3 regions of the Klebsiella sp. PK01 genome follow, and region 3 is predicted to be linked to each of the others. Evidence: predicted binding sites of a transcription regulator. Region 3 holds the regulator's gene; each other region holds the start of a gene.

Region 1 (6,172 bases), on a different contig from region 3:
CGTTCAGCGCCCGACCCGCGTTGGCCCGGCGATGATCTTTAACAAGGTCAAAGGCTATGATGATGTCAGGGTGCTCATTGGCCTGCTGTGTTCGCGGCAGCGCGTTGCGCGCCTGTTTGGCACCACGCCGGAAAATCTGGCGTTTATGCTCAAAGACTCCGTAGCGAATCCTATCGCGCCAATCACTATCCCGCGTGAACGAGCGGCCTGCCAGGAAGTGGTGCATCTGGCAAGCGATCCTGATTTCGATATTCTCAAAATATTACCCGCGCCGACTAACACCCCGGAAGACGCCGGCCCCTACTTTACCCTCGGTATGTGCTATGCCGCGGATCCGGAAACCGGCGATCATGACGTCACCATCCACCGCCTGTGCGTACAGAGCAAAGACGAAATCTCAATGTATTTCGTACCGGGTCGTCATCTCGACACCTTCAGGCAAAAAGCCGAGGCTGCCGGGAAAGCGTTGCCCATCTCGATTAGCATCGGCGTGGATCCGGCGATTGAAATTGGCGCCTGCTTTGAACCACCGACCACTCCTCTCGGGTTTGACGAACTCTCTATCGCCGGCGCTCTGCGTAATCAGGCGGTCGAGCTCAGCGAATGCGTGAGCGTCAACGCCCGCGCCATCGCCAATGCCGAAATCGTTATTGAAGGTGAACTGCTGCCTGGCGTGCGGGTACGCGAAGACCAGAATACCAACAGCGGCAAAGCCATGCCGGAGTTCCCCGGCTACACCGGTAGCGCTCAGGCGGAAGTGCCGGTGATAAAAGTTAAAGCGATTACCCACCGCCGCCACCCGATTCTGCAAACCTGTATCGGGCCGAGCGATGAGCATACCAATCTGGCCGGGATCCCGACCGAAGCCAGCATTCTGCAAATGGTAGAGCGCGCGCTTCCAGGCTTCGTACAAAACGTCCACTGCCCCTCTCCGGGGACGGGTAAATATCTCGCCGTGCTGCAGGTGAAGAAACGCACGCCAAGCGATGAGGGCCGTCAGCGCCAGGCGGCGCTACTGGCCTTTTCCGCCTTCTCTGAGCTGAAGCACGTGATGCTGGTCGATGAGGACGTCGATGTATTCGACATCAACGACGTCATGTGGGCGATGACCACCCGCTATCAGGGCGATGTCAGCACCGTGTTTATTCCCGGCGTACGTTGCCATCCGTTGGATCCATCATCCGACCCGGCCTTCAGCCCATCGATTCGCGATAGCGGTATTGCCTGCAAAACCATTTTCGACTGCACCGTTCCGTGGAATATGAAAGCCCACTTCCAGCGCAGCCAGTTTATGGAAGTGGATGTTGATCGCTTTATCCCTGGCTTCAGTAAGAAATAAATTCCACGCAAAGAAAAGCCTCCCGGACGGGAGGCTTTGACGCTTATGGAGATTGCTCGCTTTATCAGGCGTTGTAGGCGTTTTCGCCGTGGCTGTTGACGTCCAGCCCTTCGCGCTCCTGCTCTTCCGGCACGCGCAGGCCGACGGTCATCGCCGCCACTTTGAAGCCGATATACGCGACGACGGCGGACCACACCACGGTAATGCCGATACTTTCCAGCTGTACCAGTAACTGATGCCCCATCGTTACGCCTTCCGCATAGCCGACCCCGCCAAGGGTGGTAGAGGCGAAGATGCCGGTCAGGATACAACCGATGATGCCGCACACGCCGTGAACGCCAAACACATCGCATGGGTCATCGACGCGCAGCCAGCGTTTCAGCACCGTGACGCCCCACAGCCCGGCCAGGCCGGCGATGATACCAATAATCAGCGAGCCGCCAACGCCAACGTAGCCGCACGCCGGAGTAATGCCGACAAGGCCGGCAATCGCGCCGGAGCAGGCACCCAGCAGCGACGGTTTACCGCGAGTGGCCCATTCGCCGAAGGTCCAGGCCAGAATCGCGCCAGCGGTCGCCACGACGGTATTCACGAAGGCCAGCGCGGCAATTTCGTTGGCCGCGCTTGCGGAACCGGCGTTAAAGCCGAACCAGCCAACATACAGAATCGCCGTACCGGTAAAGACCATCGGCAGGTTATGCGGTTTAAACGCTTCTTTGCCAAAGCCCACGCGTTTGCCCATCATATACGCGCCCACCAGCCCCGCCACCGCGGCGTTGATGTGTACGACGGTACCGCCGGCGAAGTCCAGCGCGCCATGGGTCGCCAGCAGGCCGCCGCCCCACACCATATGCGCAATCGGCACGTAGGAGAGCGTGAGCCAAACCACCACAAAAATCAGTACCGCGGAGAAACGAATACGTTCCGCCAGCGCGCCGACGATCAGGCCCACGGTGATACAGGCGAAAGAGCCCTGGAAAGCGACATGGATATACTGATAGAACGACCCCATTAACGCTTTCAGTTCAATATTTTTCAGCATGACCCAGTCGAAGCTGCCAAAGAAGCTACCGCCGCTTCCGAAGGCAAGCGTATAGCCATAGATAACCCACAGCACGCAAACCAGGCCAAAAGTCACAATGACCTGAGTCAGCATTGAGAGCACGTTTTTACCGCGAATCAGGCCGCCGTAGAACAACGCAATGCCGGGGATTGTCATAAACAGCACCAGCGCGGTGCAAATCATCATAAAAGCGTTGTCGGCTTTATCCGCCACCGCCGGTTCGGCCGCCAGCGCCAGTCCCGGAAGCAGCGCCAGCGCTCCCAGAGCCGTTTTCATCGTCGTTCTCATCATCTCTTCATCCCCATCGCTGTGTGGTCAGGCAATTACAGTGCCGCTTCGTCGGATTCGCCGGTACGAATACGAATCACGCGCTGCAGTTCGGCGACAAAAATTTTGCCGTCGCCAATTTTTCCGGTCCAGGCGGCCTTGCCTATCACCTCGACAACCTCGTCCAGCTGATCGTCGGCAATCGCAATATCAATTTTTACTTTTGGCAGGAAATTGACGCTGTATTCGGCGCCGCGATAGAGCTCAGCATGGCCTTTCTGGCGGCCGAAGCCTTTCACTTCCGTGACCGTCAGGCCCTGAATGCCGATGGAGGACAACGCTTCGCGAACGTCTTCCAGTTTGAATGGTTTGATTACCACGGTAACCAGCTTCATAAATCCCCTCCAGTCAGTATTTGATAGTGGCCGCTGCTAACACAGGAGATAAAGCAAGGGATATGCCAAAAATGAAAACGGGCCGTGAATCGGCCCGTTTACGGAGAAAAAAACGCGAGGATGTTACTGGCGAGACGGCAAATGACCGCTAATGCGCAAAAATGCACCAATACGGTGCGCCCTTAGTGAGCAAATTGCACCACTTCATGTCACCCCTGCACCAATGCCTGCTGATGGTGCATCAGGCGCTCAGCGACTCCTCCTCAACGCTGGCGGCTAGCTCTTCGCCAGCCAGCTGTAGCTGGTACATCTGCCAGTAGCGGCCCTTCGCCGCCAGCAATTGCTGATGGTTTCCGCGCTCGACGGCCTGGCCACGGTGCAACACCAGGATCGTATCAGCCTCGACGATAGTCGACAGACGGTGGGCGATGACGACCAGCGTGGTGTGCTCGCGCACTTTCGCCAGCGCCTGCTGGATAGCCTGCTCGGTACCGGAGTCGATATTCGCTGTCGCTTCATCGAGGATCAGCACCTGTGGCGTTTCCACCAGCACGCGAGCCAGCGCCAGCAGCTGTTTCTGGCCCACCGACAGGTTGTTGCCCTGCTCGCCCAGTTGGGTATAAATCCCGTCGCTCATTTCGCGGGCAAGGTCAGCGAGCTGCACCGCCTCCAGCGCTTCCCAGACCTGCGGCTCGCTGATATCGCGCCCCAGCGTCACGTTGGCATAGAAGGTATCGGCTAATACCACCGGATCCTGTTGCACCATCGCGACGCCCCGACGTAAAGCGCTGTGGCTTAACGACGACAGCGGGCGGCCATCGAGGCGAATTTCGCCTTTAGTCAACGGGTAGTAGCCCATCATCAGGCTGGCCAGCGTGCTCTTGCCGCTACCGGTATGGCCAACCAGCGCCACAAAACCGCGCGAAGGAATATCCAGATTGATATCCTGCAGCACCAGCCGGTCGTCGCGATAGGCGAAAGAGACGTTATCAATCGCCACCGCGCCGCTGCGTAACGGCGCGGTATCGCTACCCCAGCTCTGGCGCGGACGGTCCATCAGTTCAAACACGCGCTCGCCCGCCACTACCGCCTGCTGCAGCATCGACTGCTGGGTGGTAAGTTCGATCAGCGGTTCGTTCAGGCGTCCGAGGTAGCTAATGAAGGCGTATAACACCCCGACTTCGATACTTCCGGAAGCGCTAAAACCAAACAGCATCAGCAGGCCGCAGAGGATCAGCGATGAAAACAGGCTTAACAGCGGGCGCAGCAGAAAACCATCCAGACGCAGCGTCTGCATGCGCGCCAGATAGTGACCGTAGCTGGCTTCACGCATCCGCTCGCCGAATCGCGCCTGCTGGCGGAACTGCTGAATAACGCCCATGCCGTTGATGACTTCGTTGAAGCCATCATTGATATCGGCAAGCCAGGCGCGCATGCGACGCACGATCGGCGTGCTGTAGCGCTGATAGATAGCCATGACAATCAGCACCGCCGGGAAGATAGCCACCGCCACCAGCGCCATTCGCCAGTCGAGACTAAACATCGCCACCAGCATCGCGCCAATCAGCGCCGCGCTGCGCAGCACTGTCGCCACGACCGTCACGTACAGGTCGCGAATCACTTCGGTGTCGTTGGTAACGCGCGAAATCAGTTGACCGACCGGTTGTGTATCAAACTCGCTGAGCGGTTGGCGCAGCGCGGCGTCCATCACATCGCTGCGCAACTGCTGCACCACGCCGACCGCCGCCCGGTTAAACAGCAGCGCCTGGTTATAGTGCAGCGTAGCGGCAAGGATCTGCAGACAGATATAGGCCGCCGCCAGGCCGCTGACCAGCTTCACCGGCAGCGATTGTTTCGCCACCATGTTATCAATGAAATAGCTTATCAGCAGCGGGCCGCTGACTTCCGCAGCCGCCGCTATCCACATCATGATGACCGCAATGATAAGCGGCTTACGCCACGGCGAACCGTAGGCCAGCAGACGTTTAAGGGTCGGCCAGAGATGAGCGAAATTACGCATCAACCGCCTCCTCATCCTGCGGCGCATCGTCAAGCGCCGCTTCCAGTTGCTGATAGCGATACATATCGCGATACCATCCCGTCTGGACGACAAGCTGCTCGTGGCGGCCGCGCTGCGCGATATGGCCGTGTTGCAAAACCAAAATTTCACTGGCTTCGGTTAATGCTGAGAGGCGATGGGCGCTGATGATCACCGTCCGCCCCTCCCCCCACTGGCGCAGGTTATGCAAAATATCATGCTCCGTCCGTCCATCAACCGCCGACAGCGCGTCATCGAGGATCAGGATTTCCGCCTCCAGCAGCAGAGCGCGGGCAATGGAAATTCGTTGTTTCTGACCGCCGGAGAGCATCACCCCGCGCTCGCCGACTTCCGTTTCATAGCCCTGCGGCAGGCGCAGAATATCATCATGCACGCTGGCCAGCCGCGCGACGCGCTCGATTTGCTCCCGGCTCGCGTCCGGTTTACCCAACGCAATGTTATTCGCTACGGTATCGGAGAACAGGAATGGGGTTTGATTGACCACCGCCAGTCGCCCTCGCCAGCTATCAAGCTGCAGGCGGGTCAGCGGAATATCATGGAAACGGATATCCCCCTCGGTGACATCAAAATGGCGCTGGATAAGGGAAAGAATGGTGCTTTTCCCGGCTCCCGTCGGACCGCAGATACCGAGCATCTGCCCCGGCCGCAGAGTGAAGTTAACCTTCTCCAGCGACGGTTTCGCCGCCTGCGGATAGATAAATTCACGCACCGCCACGTTAAGCGAACCGCGCCCCTCCGGCACCGTTTCGGTGCCATCGTTGACTACCGGCGCTTCTTCCAGCATCGAACGAATACGTCCGTAGGCGGCGCTACCGCGCTCAACGATATTAAACATCCACGCCAGCGCCAGCATTGGCCAAATCATCAGGCCAAGGTACATGACAAAACTGGTTAACTGGCCAAGGGTCAGCTCGCCCTGCAACACCAGCCAACTGCCGCCGCCGATTGCCAGCAGGTTGGCCGCGCCAATGGCAATATAAATTGTCGGGTCGAAGCGGGCATCAATACGCGCGACCCGCATGTTCTTCGCCCCGGTATCCGCCGCATCG
Region 2 (6,172 bases), 590 kb from region 3:
AGCGCCGGTTCGGAAATCCCGGCCAGAATCGCCGATGCCGCTGCCGCTAATGCGGTCTGGCGCAGCTCCGGGTTTTTGGTTTTCCACGCCACCGCCAGCGACGATCCGCCCAGCGACAGGTTGGCGCCGATTTCCGATGGCATCACCATGCCTTCTTTGCCGGTTTCGGCGATGGTCTGAATGATGGTTGGCGTAAAGACGCGGTGCATCCCGGTCATCACCAGCAGCGGCCAGAGTCCGCCCATGATCGCCACCGACAGCCAACCGAGATAGCTATGAATCGTGTACACCAGCGCGGAGATCGCGCTGCCGATCCAGATGCCGAGCGGGCCAATCAGCAGGATCGCCAGCGGCGCGGCAATCAGCACGATCAGCATCGGTTTAAGGAAGTTTTTCGTCACCGCCGGGGTGATGCGATCGACCCAGCGCTCGATATAAGAGAGACACCAGGTCATCACCAGCGCCGGGATCACCGTGTAGGTGTATTTCACCGCGGTAACCGGAATGAAGGCGAACTCAATGTGCTCACCCTGCGCGGCTTTAGCCATTAATTCGATGAACCCCGGATGCACCAGCACCCCGGCGATGGCGATAGCCAGCGACATATTGGTTTTGAATTTTACCGCCGCGGAAGCGGCAACCATCAGCGGCAGGAAGAAGAACGCGCCGTCGCCGATAAGCGTCAGAATGGTCAGCGTCGGCGAGCCCTTTGGCAACGCGCCGCTCATCTCCAGGATCATCGCCAGCAGTTTGACCATCGATCCGCCGATAATCGCCGGGATCAGCGGCGACATGGTGCCGATCAGCGCATCAAGGATCCCGGCGCCGATGCGTTTTAAGGTCAGCGGCGGTTTCCCCTGCGGCTCCGCCGGGCGCAACTCGCCGGGCAGCAGATTCAGCACCTCGCGATACGCCTGCGAGACGGTATTGCCGATGATCACCTGACACTGGTTATCGCTACGCACGACGCCAAGTACCCCTTGCAGCGCTTTCAGCGCCGGGGCGTCCACGCGTTGGTTATCTTTCACCACGAAGCGCAGGCGGGTCATGCAGTGGGTCACGGCAACAACGTTGTCTGCGCCGCCGATCGCCGTCAGGATCTGGTTCGCCAGGGCTGCATAATTTTTAGACATCGGATTTTATCCTGTTTTATCAATAGGGTACTGATTACACGCCAGCGCCTGACGGCGGCTATGCGCGGTATATGCATAGGAAACCGGTTCCACAAAATCATGATTAGTTTCATTGAGTCATACAAGAACTAAAAAAATCACTTTGCAAATTTGTGATTTTGATCGCTTTGTAGGCAGAGGCAGAGCAACATCATGGAGATGCCGACTGCTGAAAAACGGCCAGACGTGCAGTACACTGCAGGCAACTTAAGTTACAGGAAGAACCCATGGCAACGATGCTGGAGGTTGCGAAGCGCGCGGGAGTATCAAAGGCGACCGTTTCGCGGGTGCTGTCGGGCAACGGCTATGTCAGCCAGGAAACCAAAGACCGGGTGTTTCAGGCAATTGCCGAAAGCGGCTATCGGCCGAATCTGCTGGCGCGCAATCTGGCGACCAAAAAAAGCCAGACCATCGGGCTGGTGGTAACCAACACCCTTTATCACGGCGTTTATTTCAGCGAGCTGCTGTTTCACGTGGCGCGGCTGACGGAAGATCAGGGGCGGCAGCTGATCCTGGCCGACGGCAAACACAGCGCGCAAGAAGAGCGCGAGGCGATTCAGTATCTGCTCGACCTGCGCTGTGACGCGATCATCATCTATCCGCGCTTTCTAAGCGTCGATGAAATGGATGAGATCATCGACAATCATGAGCAGCCGATCGTGGTGCTGAACCGTCGCCTGCGCCGCCACGCCAGCCACTGCGTATGGTCCGATCACAAAGCCTCGGCGCGGATGGCGGTTGAAAAGTTAATTACCAGCGGTCATCGCGACATTGCGTTTATCACCGGTTCGCTGGATTCGCCTACCGGGGTTGAGCGTCTCTCTGGTTATAAAGACGCGCTGGCAGGCCAGGGGCTTCCCGTGCGGCAAGAACTGATCGTTGAAGGGCGCTGGACGCCGCACACCGGCGCCGCCGCTGTCGAAGCGCTCAGCCAACGCGGCGTCAGTTTCAGCGCGCTGGTCGCCAGTAATGACGACATGGCGATCGGCGCGATTAAGCAACTGCACCAGCAGGGGATCGCGGTGCCGCAGCAGGTATCGGTGATCGGTTTCGATGACATCGCGCTGGCGCCGTATGTGATCCCCTCGCTCTCCAGCGTTAAAATTCCGGTCACCGAAATGATGAAAGAGAGCATCAACAGGCTGATCTTTATGCTCGACGGCGGCGAATTTAAATATCAGCAAACTTTCCCCGGCGAGCTGATTGAACGCGAGTCGTTGGCGCGCGGCCCGCATGCCTGATGTCGTCATCTGTCATCGTCAGTTGTGACGATGACAGCGGCTGTTAATTTAATTCCCTTAAATTTCAATTAAATAAAAGTTGGAACGTATTATGCATAATCCGGCGCGTTAACTTCTTTCCGCTGGAGAAATGGATGAACCGTTTCATTATCGCCGATGCGAGCAAATGCATCGGCTGCCGCACCTGTGAAGTGGCCTGCGTGGTCTCTCATCAGGAAAATCAGGATTGCGCCGCGCTGACGCCGCAGTCGTTCCTGCCGCGTATTCACGTGATCAAAGGCGTCAATGTGTCGACGGCGACGGCCTGTCGTCAATGTGAAGACGCGCCATGCGCCAACGTCTGCCCGAACGGCGCTATCAGCCGCGATAAAGGCTTTGTCCACGTGATGCAGGAGCGCTGCATCGGCTGTAAAACCTGCGTTGTCGCCTGCCCGTATGGGGCGATGGAAGTGGTGGTGCGCCCGGTCGTTCGCCACAGCGGCGCCGGGTTGAACGTCATGGCGGAAAAAGCCGAAGCCAACAAGTGCGACCTGTGCCACCAGCGCGATAGCGGTCCGGCCTGCATTGAAGCCTGCCCGACGCACGCGCTGGTTTGCGTCGACCGCAACAAGCTTGAGCAGATGAACCTCGAAAAACGTCGCCGTACAGCGCTGGCCTGGTAATACACCGTATGAACGGGGTGCAAATCCGCATTCGCGGTAAAGTGCAGGGGGTGGGTTTCCGCCCCTTCGTCTGGCAACTGGCGCGACAAATGGCGCGCGGCGGCGATGTCTGTAACGACGGCGACGGCGTGCTGGTCAGGCTGATCGGCGACGACGGTGGTTTTACCGCCGCGTTGGCCCGTCACTGTCCGCCGCTGGCGCGTATTGACAGCACCGACTGCACCCCGTTTCACTGGCATAAGCTTCCTCAGGATTTCACCATACGCCACAGCGGCGGCGGCAGTATGCGCACGCAGATTGTTCCCGATGCCGCAACCTGCCCGGCGTGCCTGGCGGAGATGAACGATCCGCAAGAACGCCGTTACCGTTACCCCTTTATCAACTGTACCCATTGCGGGCCGCGCTTCACCATTATTCGCGCCATGCCATACGATCGCCCCTTTACCGCGATGGCGCCGTTCCCGCTGTGTCCGCGCTGCGCTGCCGAGTATCGGGAGCCTGCCGATCGCCGTTTTCACGCCCAGCCGGTGGCCTGTGCCGATTGCGGCCCGCAGCTGGAGTGGCGGGCGGGAACGCTAACGCTAGCCGCTGAAGCGGCGCTGCAGGCGGCCATCGCGCGGCTGGCGGCGGGCGGTATTGTGGCGATAAAAGGGATTGGCGGTTTTCATCTGGCCTGCGATGCCGGCAATAGCGTGGCGGTGGCAGCGCTGCGCGCGCGAAAACGGCGCCCGGCAAAACCGCTGGCGGTAATGCTGCCGACGGCAGCGGAGTTACCCGCGGCGGCGGCGGCGCTGCTGCGCTCGCCCGCCGCGCCGATTGTATTGCTGGCTAAAGCGCAGGTTCCCGGCCTGTGTGACGAGATTGCGCCAGGGCTTGCGGAAGTCGGGGTGATGCTGCCGTCTAATCCGCTGCAGCATTTACTTCTGCAGGCGCTGGCGCGCCCGATAGTGATGACCTCCGGTAACCTCAGCGGCCGCCCTCCGGCGTTGAGTAATCAAGAAGCGCTCATCGACTTAGCCGATATAGCCGACGGTTTTCTGCTACATAATCGCGATATCGTGCAGCGTATGGACGATTCGCTGGTGCGCTCAAGCGGTGAGATGCTGCGCCGCGCCCGTGGCTACGTGCCGGATGCGCTGCCGCTGCCGCCGGGCCTGGATAATATTCCGCCGCTGTTGGCGCTGGGGGCGGATATGAAAAATACCTTCTGCCTGGCGCGCGGCGGCGAAGCGGTGCTGAGCCAGCATTTTGGCGATCTCGGCGAGGAGGGCGTCGAGCAACAGTGGCGCAGTGCGCTGCGGTTAATGCAGAGCATTTATGCGTTTGCGCCGCAGCGGGTGGCGGTTGACGCCCATCCCGGCTATCGCTCGACGCAGTGGGCGGCGTCAATGTCGTTACCGGTCGAGCCGGTACTGCATCACCATGCCCACGCGGCGGCTTGCCTGGCGGAACACCGCTGGCCGCTCGACGGCGGCGATGCGATCGCTCTGACCCTTGATGGCATCGGGATGGGGGAAAACGGTGCGCTGTGGGGCGGCGAATGCCTGCGGGTGAACTACCGCGAATGCGAACATCTTGGCGGCCTCCCGGCCGTTGCGCTGCCGGGCGGTGATCTGGCGGCACGCCAGCCGTGGCGAAATTTGTTGGCCCAGTGCCTGGCATTTATTCCCGACTGGCAGTCATACCCGCCAACCGCCGCGCTGGGGCAGCGAAACTGGCCGCTGTTGGCGCAGGCCATCGAACGCGGCATTAATTCGCCGCGCGCCTCTTCCTGCGGACGGCTGTTTGATGCCGTTGCCTGCGCGCTGGATTGCGCGCCGGAGAGCCTGAGCTACGAAGGCGAGGCGGCCTGTCGGCTGGAGGCGCTGGCCGCCAGCTGTCCGGGCGTCAGCCATCCGGTCAGGCTGCCCTGGCGCGGCGGCGAGCTGGACTTATCCACCTTCTGGCGACAGTGGTTGCGCTGGCAGGCGACGCCCGCGCAGAAAGCCTGGGCCTTTCATGATGCGCTGGCCTGGGGGCTGGCGGCGATGGCGCGTGACTGCGCCGCTTCCCGCGGGATCGCGACAATCGTTTGTAGCGGCGGCGTACTGCATAATCAGCTGCTCGCCGCCCGCCTCAGCGATTACCTTTCTGATTTTACTTTGCTTTTGCCGCAGCAGCTTCCCGCTGGCGATGGCGCGATCGCCTACGGTCAGGCGGTGGTGGCCGCCGCCCGCTGGCAGTCTCAAAGGATTTAAGATGATAACGATGATTTTACGCCAACAGCCGCGTGCGGCGGCGCTGGTTCTGGGACTTATCGCCGCGAACGCCCTGGCCTGGCTATGGGCGTTTCAGGCGTTTGGCGATAGCGGGGCATTGATGGCCGCCAGTCTGCTGGCCTGGGGTTACGGTCTGCGCCATGCGGTCGACGCCGACCATATTGCGGCGATTGATAGCGTCACCCGCAAGATGATGCAGCAGGGGCGGCGGCCGTTTGGCGTCGGGGCGTGGTTTTCGCTAGGGCATTCGTCGATCGTAGTGCTGGCGTCGGCGGCGATTGCCGCGACGGCCACCGCCTTCAGCCAGCAGATGAGCTGGCTACACGATACCGGCAGCGTGATTGGCACCGCGGTATCGGCGCTGTTCCTGCTGGCGATGGCGCTGGTCAATCTGGTGATTTTGCGCAGCGTGTGGCGCAGCTTCCAGGCGTGGAAGCGCGGTGAAAAGGTCAGCGATGAGATAGTTAGCGGCGGCGGCATGATGAGCTGGTTGTTTGGCAAAACCTTCCGGCTGATAAGCCGCAGCTGGCAGATGTATCTGGTGGGCTTTTTGTTTGGTCTCGGCTTTGATACCGCCACCGAAATCGGCGTGCTGGGTATTTCCGCCGCCGGCGCGTCGAGCGGCATTTCGATTTGGTCGATAATGGTCTTCCCGGCGCTGTTCGCCAGCGGTATGGCGCTGGTGGATACGCTTGATAATGTGCTGATGGTCGGCGCCTACGGCTGGGCGTTCAGTAAGCCGCAGCGCAAGCTCTATTATAATATGACCATCACCGGTACCTCGGTGGTGGTGGCGCTGTTTATCGGCGGCCTGGAGGCGCTGGGGCTGTTAATGGATA
Region 3 (6,172 bases):
GCTCGGGCTGCCGGCGTTAATCGCCCCTGGCGCCTTCCCTGCCGAAGCTTTTACGCGCGACTACAGCGTAATGCTGCTGGTCAGCGCTATCTTCGCGCTACTGTGCTGGCGGCGCAAACGGCAGCCGGGGCGCGTAGCGGGCGCCTTGCTGGTCGGCGGCTTTATGGTTTGGTTGGCGCTACTGTTCTGTTCTGCGCCGTTCTTCGTTGAATGAATTGGGATAACATCATGTCGCAAATAGATTTGCCAACGGATTTTGACTTTCAACAGGCAGGACGTCAGGTTCTGGAAATTGAACGTGAAGGTCTGGCCCAGCTCGATCAGTATATTAATGAAGATTTCACCCGCGCCTGTGAAACGATTTTCCGCTGCGGCGGTAAAGTCGTGGTGATGGGCATGGGCAAATCCGGTCATATCGGGCGCAAAATGGCGGCGACTTTCGCCAGTACCGGTACTTCGGCTTTTTTTGTCCATCCCGGTGAAGCGGCTCACGGCGATCTGGGGATGGTCACGCCGCAGGATGTGGTCATCGCGCTATCCAATTCCGGTGAATCTAATGAAATTCTGGCGTTGATTCCGGTGCTTAAACGCCAGCAGGTGCCGCTTATCTGCGTCACCAGCCGTCCGGACAGCAGCATGGCGCGCGCCGCCGATATTCATCTATGTGTGAAAGTGCCGAAAGAGGCCTGTCCGCTAGGACTGGCGCCGACCTCCAGCACCACCGCCGCGCTGGTGATGGGTGACGCCCTTGCCGTAGCGCTGCTCGAAGCCCGCGGCTTTACCGCCGAAGATTTCGCCTTGTCGCACCCCGGCGGCGCACTTGGTCGTAAGCTGCTGCTGCGGGTCAATGATATTATGCATACCGGCGATGAGATCCCTCACGTCGGCCTGCAGGCCACCCTGCGTGATGCGCTGCTGGAAATCACCCGTAAGAATTTAGGCATGACGGCCATCTGCGATGACGAGATGAATATCATCGGCATCTTCACCGATGGCGACCTGCGCCGCGTCTTTGATACCGGCGTCGATATGCGCAACGCCAGCATCGCTGAAGTCATGACCCCAGGCGGGATCCGCATTCGTCCGGGCATGCTGGCGGTAGATGCGCTCAACCTGATGCAGTCCCGCCATATCACCTGCGTGCTGGTTGCCGATGGCGACCGACTGCTAGGTGTGGTACATATGCACGATCTGCTGCGCGCTGGCGTAGTGTAAGTAAGGATAAAATAATGAATAATGCTGATGCCCAGGTCGACACCTGCTACGGGCCGGTAAGCCAGGAATTTATCGACCGGGCGGCGAAGATCCGTTTACTGATCCTCGACGTCGACGGCGTGCTTTCCGACGGCCTTATCTATATGGGCAACAACGGCGAAGAACTGAAAGCGTTTAACGTCCGCGATGGCTACGGGATCCGCTGCGCGCTGACTTCCGGTATTGAAGTCGCGATTATTACCGGGCGAAAAGCTAAACTGGTAGAAGACCGCTGCCAGACGCTGGGCATTACGCATCTGTATCAAGGTCAGTCCGATAAGCTATTGGCGTTTCGCGAATTATTAAGCAAACTGGCGGTTCGCCCCGATGAAGTCGCGTACATTGGCGACGATCTGATCGACTGGCCGGTAATGGCGGAGGTCGGTTTAAGCGTCGCCGTCGCCGATGCGCATCCGCTGCTGCTCCCGCGGGCGAACTATGTCACGCGAATTAACGGCGGACGCGGTGCGGTACGCGAAGTCTGCGATTTGTTACTATTGGCGCAGGGCAAGCTTGATGAGGCCAAAGGGCAATCAATATGAGTAAAACCAGACGTTGGGTTATCATCTTACTATCGCTGGTCGCGTTGATCCTGATCGGCCTGAACCTGGCGAGTACGGACGACACCGCGACCGTCGCGGTCAATCCTAACGATCCGACGTATAAAAGCGAGCATACCGATACCGTGGTGTACAGCCCGGAAGGCGCGCTGAGCTATCGTCTGATAGCCGAGCATGTCGAATACTTTTCCGAACAAGAAGTATCGTGGTTCACCAACCCGGTAATGACCACCTTTGATACCAACAAGGTTCCGGCCTGGTCAATCAGAGCGGATAAAGCCAAGTTAACCAACGACCGTATGCTGTATCTTTACGGCCACGTTGAGGTCGACGCGTTGAGCCCCGACTCTCAACTGCGCAAAATTACCACCGATAACGCGCAGGTGAACCTGGTGACCCAGGATGTAACCTCTGACGATATGGTGACGTTATACGGAACAACATTTAATTCCAGCGGCCTGAAAATGCGCGGGAACCTACGCAGCAAAAATGCCGAGCTGATTGAAAAGGTTAGAACCTCTTATGAAATTCAGAACAAACAAACTCAGCCTTAACATTGCGCTCGCAAGCGCGCTTCTGGCCGCCAGCCTGCCGGCTCTGGCAAAAACCGGCGATACCGATCAGCCGATTCACATCGAATCCGATCAGCAGTCGCTGGATATGCAGGGTAACGTCGTGACCTTCACCGGTAACGTGGTCGTTACCCAGGGGACCATTAAGATCAATGCCGACAAAGTCGTGGTTACCCGCCCTGGCGGTGAAAAAGGCAAAGAGGTGATCGACGGTTTCGGCAATCCGGCCACCTTCTATCAGATGCAGGACAACGGCAAACCGGTGAAAGGCCGCGCGTCGAAAATGCATTATGAACTGCAGAACGATTTCGTGGTGCTGACCGGTAACGCGCATCTGGAACAGCTGGATAGCAATATTCAGGGCGATAAAATCACCTATCTGGTGAAAGAGCAGAAAATGCAGGCCTTCAGCAACAAAGGCGGTCGCGTGACTACGGTACTGGTGCCTTCGCAGTTGCAGGACAAAAGCGGCGATCAGCAAAAGAAAGGTAAGTAATCCGTTATGGCAACATTAACTGCAAAAAACCTCGCCAAAGCCTACAAAGGCCGCCGCGTGGTGGAAGACGTCAGCCTGACCGTCAACTCCGGTGAAATCGTCGGTCTGCTGGGCCCGAACGGCGCCGGTAAGACCACCACCTTTTATATGGTGGTGGGCATTGTGCCGCGCGATGCCGGCAACATTATCATTGACGATGAAGATATCAGTCTGCTGCCGCTGCACGCGCGCGCGCGCCGCGGCATTGGTTACCTGCCGCAGGAAGCCTCTATCTTCCGCCGCCTGAGCGTCTACGATAACCTGATGGCGGTGCTGCAGATTCGCGACGATCTCAGCAGCGAGCAGCGTGAAGATCGCGCTAAAGAGCTGATGGAAGAATTCCACATCGAACACCTGCGCGATAGCCTGGGCCAGGCGCTCTCCGGCGGTGAACGCCGCCGCGTCGAAATCGCCCGCGCGCTGGCGGCGAACCCCAAATTCATCCTGCTGGATGAACCGTTCGCCGGGGTCGACCCCATCTCCGTTATCGATATTAAACGCATCATCGAACACCTGCGCGACAGCGGGCTTGGCGTACTCATTACTGACCATAACGTCAGGGAGACGCTGGCGGTCTGTGAACGAGCTTATATCGTAAGCCAGGGCCATCTCATCGCCCACGGCACCCCGCAGCAAATCCTTGAAGACGAGCAGGTTAAACGCGTGTACCTTGGGGAAGACTTCAGACTCTGATAGGGTAGAGGTTATAGACGTTTTAGCCGGAGATATTGACCCTGAACATGAAGCAAGGTTTGCAATTAAGGCTAAGCCAACAGCTTGCCATGACGCCCCAACTGCAGCAGGCCATCCGCTTGTTGCAGCTGTCCACGTTAGAACTCCAGCAAGAACTCCAGCAGGCGCTGGAGAGTAACCCGTTGCTTGAGCAAACCGATCTTCACGAAGAGGTTGAAACCACAGAAGCCGAGGACCGCGAGTCTCTGGATACCGTCGACGCGCTCGAACAAAAAGAGATGCCGGACGAGCTCCCGCTGGACGCCAGTTGGGATGAAATCTACACCGCCGGCACGCCGTCGGGTAATGGCGTCGACTACCAGGACGATGAACTGCCGATCTATCAGGGTGAAACCACCCAGAGCCTGCAGGATTATCTGATGTGGCAGGTTGAGCTCACGCCTTTCACCGATACCGACCGCGCGATTGCCACCTCCATCGTCGATGCCGTTGACGATACCGGCTACCTTACTATTCCCATTCAGGACATTGTCGATAGTATCGAAGATGATGAAATTGGCATTGAGGAAGTGGAAGCGGTACTCAAACGCGTGCAGCGTTTCGATCCGGTCGGCGTCGCCGCCAGGGATCTCCGTGACTGCCTGCTGATCCAGCTTTCACAATTTGCCAAAGAGACGCCGTGGCTGGAAGAGGCGCGGTTGATCATCAGCGAGCATCTTGATCTCCTGGCCAACCACGATTTCCGCAGCCTGATGCGCGTCACCCGCTTGAAAGAAGACGTTCTGAAAGAGGCGGTTTGCCTGATCCAGTCGCTGGATCCGCGGCCGGGGCAGTCCATACAAACCAGCGAGCCGGAGTACGTGATCCCGGATGTGCTGGTGCGCAAGGTTAGCGGCCGCTGGGTTGTCGAGCTCAATTCCGATAGCATTCCGCGGCTGAAGATTAATCAGCAATACGCGGCGATGGGCAATAATGCGCGCAACGACGCCGACAGCCAATTTATCCGCAGCAACCTGCAGGAAGCCCGCTGGCTGATTAAGAGCCTTGAGAGCCGTAACGATACCCTACTGCGCGTCAGCCGCTGCATCGTCGAACAGCAGCAGGCCTTCTTTGAGCAGGGCGAAGAATTTATGAAACCGATGGTGCTGGCGGATATCGCCCAGGCCGTCGAGATGCATGAATCAACAATTTCACGCGTTACCACGCAAAAATATCTGCACAGTCCACGAGGTATTTTTGAGTTGAAGTATTTCTTCTCCAGCCATGTCAATACCGAAGGCGGCGGCGAAGCCTCGTCTACCGCCATTCGCGCGCTGGTGAAGAAGTTAATCGCCGCGGAAAACCCCGCGAAGCCGTTGAGCGACAGCAAGCTCACCACCATGCTCTCCGATCAGGGTATTATGGTGGCACGGCGCACTGTTGCTAAGTACCGAGAGTCTTTATCCATTCCGCCGTCAAACCAGCGCAAACAACTGGTCTGACACAACCGATAAGGAAGACACTATGCAGCTCAACATTACAGGACACAACGTCGAGATCACTCCTGCTATGCGCGACTTCGTCACCACGAAGTTCAGCAAACTGGAGCAGTTTTTCGATAGGATCAACCAGGTCTATATTGTGTTAAAAGTAGAGAAGGTGACGCAAATCGCGGACGCCAATTTGCATGTCAACGGTGGCGAAATCCATGCCAGTGCGGAAGGGCAGGATATGTATGCCGCTATCGATGGTCTTATCGATAAGCTGGCAAGACAGTTAACAAAACATAAAGATAAACTGAAACAACACTAATTGTCCGGGCGATCGCCCTTATCCGCAGCCCGCGGATAAGGGCAGCTCAGGTGAAATTATGATGAACAACGATTCCGCTCTACAACTGAGCAATGTCCTTAACCAGGATTGTACCCGTAGCCAGGTTCACTGCCAGAGCAAGAAACGCGCGCTGGAAATCATCAGCGAACTGGCGGCGAAGCAGCTAGGTTTACCGCCGCAGGTGGTCTTTGAAGCGATCCTGACCCGTGAAAAAATGGGCAGTACCGGGATCGGCAACGGCATTGCGATCCCTCACGGCAAGCTTGAAGAGGATACCCTGCGCGCCGTTGGCGTCTTTGTGCAGTTGGAAACGCCGATCGCCTTCGATGCGATCGACAATCAGCCGGTCGATCTGCTGTTTGCGCTACTGGTGCCGGCCGATCAAACCAAAACCCACCTGCATACGCTCTCGCTGGTCGCCAAACGTCTGGCGGACAAAACCATCTGCCGTCGCCTGCGCGCTGCGGTGAGCGATGAAGAGTTGTATGAGATCATCACCGAAGCAGGAAGCAGCGATGACGCTTAACGTGAGTCGCGCCTTAACCTTTATCGTACTGAGGAGAAACGGTACATGGTACTGATGATCGTCAGCGGCCGCTCTGGCTCGGGGAAATCCGTCGCCCTGCGAGCGCTGGAAGATATGGGCTTCTACTGTGTGGATAACCTGCCGGTAGTGCTGTTGCCTGAGCTGGCGCGAACGCTGGCCGACCGCGATATCTCCGCGGCCGTCAGCATCGACGTGCGCA

The links. The regulator sigma-54, encoded in region 3, starts transcription at its own class of promoters, with help from an activator protein. The targets are predictions, from matches to a motif close to GTTGGCACANNTTTCGCTNT.
Region 1: glnK (P-II family nitrogen regulator) is a predicted target of sigma-54. The motif match lies at 3,115-3,134, and genes of this name have one in related genera.
Region 2: hydN (electron transport protein HydN) is a predicted target of sigma-54. The motif match lies at 2,492-2,511, and genes of this name have one in related genera.

Annotation. Positions count from the first base shown of each region.
Region 1 is NZ_JBYEZM010000004.1:228,981-235,152, reverse strand. Features, by position in the region: gene AC22LX_RS14325 (UbiD family decarboxylase) at 1-1,339, shown strand, start outside; gene amtB (ammonium transporter AmtB) at 1,404-2,693, opposite strand; gene glnK (P-II family nitrogen regulator) at 2,726-3,064, opposite strand; gene AC22LX_RS14310 (SmdB family multidrug efflux ABC transporter permease/ATP-binding protein) at 3,306-5,084, opposite strand; gene AC22LX_RS14305 (SmdA family multidrug ABC transporter permease/ATP-binding protein) at 5,077-6,172, opposite strand, start outside.
Region 2 is NZ_JBYEZM010000003.1:116,597-122,768, reverse strand. Features, by position in the region: gene ascF (PTS cellobiose/arbutin/salicin transporter subunit IIBC) at 1-1,133, opposite strand, end outside; gene AC22LX_RS10205 (LacI family DNA-binding transcriptional regulator) at 1,400-2,413, shown strand; gene hydN (electron transport protein HydN) at 2,548-3,075, shown strand; gene hypF (carbamoyltransferase HypF) at 3,084-5,312, shown strand; gene AC22LX_RS10190 (HoxN/HupN/NixA family nickel/cobalt transporter) at 5,314-6,172, shown strand, end outside.
Region 3 is NZ_JBYEZM010000003.1:703,259-709,430, forward strand. Features, by position in the region: gene AC22LX_RS13045 (calcium/sodium antiporter) at 1-214, shown strand, start outside; gene kdsD (arabinose-5-phosphate isomerase KdsD) at 229-1,215, shown strand; gene kdsC (3-deoxy-manno-octulosonate-8-phosphatase KdsC) at 1,230-1,796, shown strand; gene lptC (LPS export ABC transporter periplasmic protein LptC) at 1,793-2,368, shown strand; gene lptA (lipopolysaccharide ABC transporter substrate-binding protein LptA) at 2,337-2,882, shown strand; gene lptB (LPS export ABC transporter ATP-binding protein) at 2,889-3,614, shown strand; gene rpoN (RNA polymerase factor sigma-54) at 3,662-5,095, shown strand; gene hpf (ribosome hibernation promoting factor) at 5,118-5,405, shown strand; gene ptsN (PTS IIA-like nitrogen regulatory protein PtsN) at 5,464-5,952, shown strand; gene rapZ (RNase adapter RapZ) at 5,998-6,172, shown strand, end outside.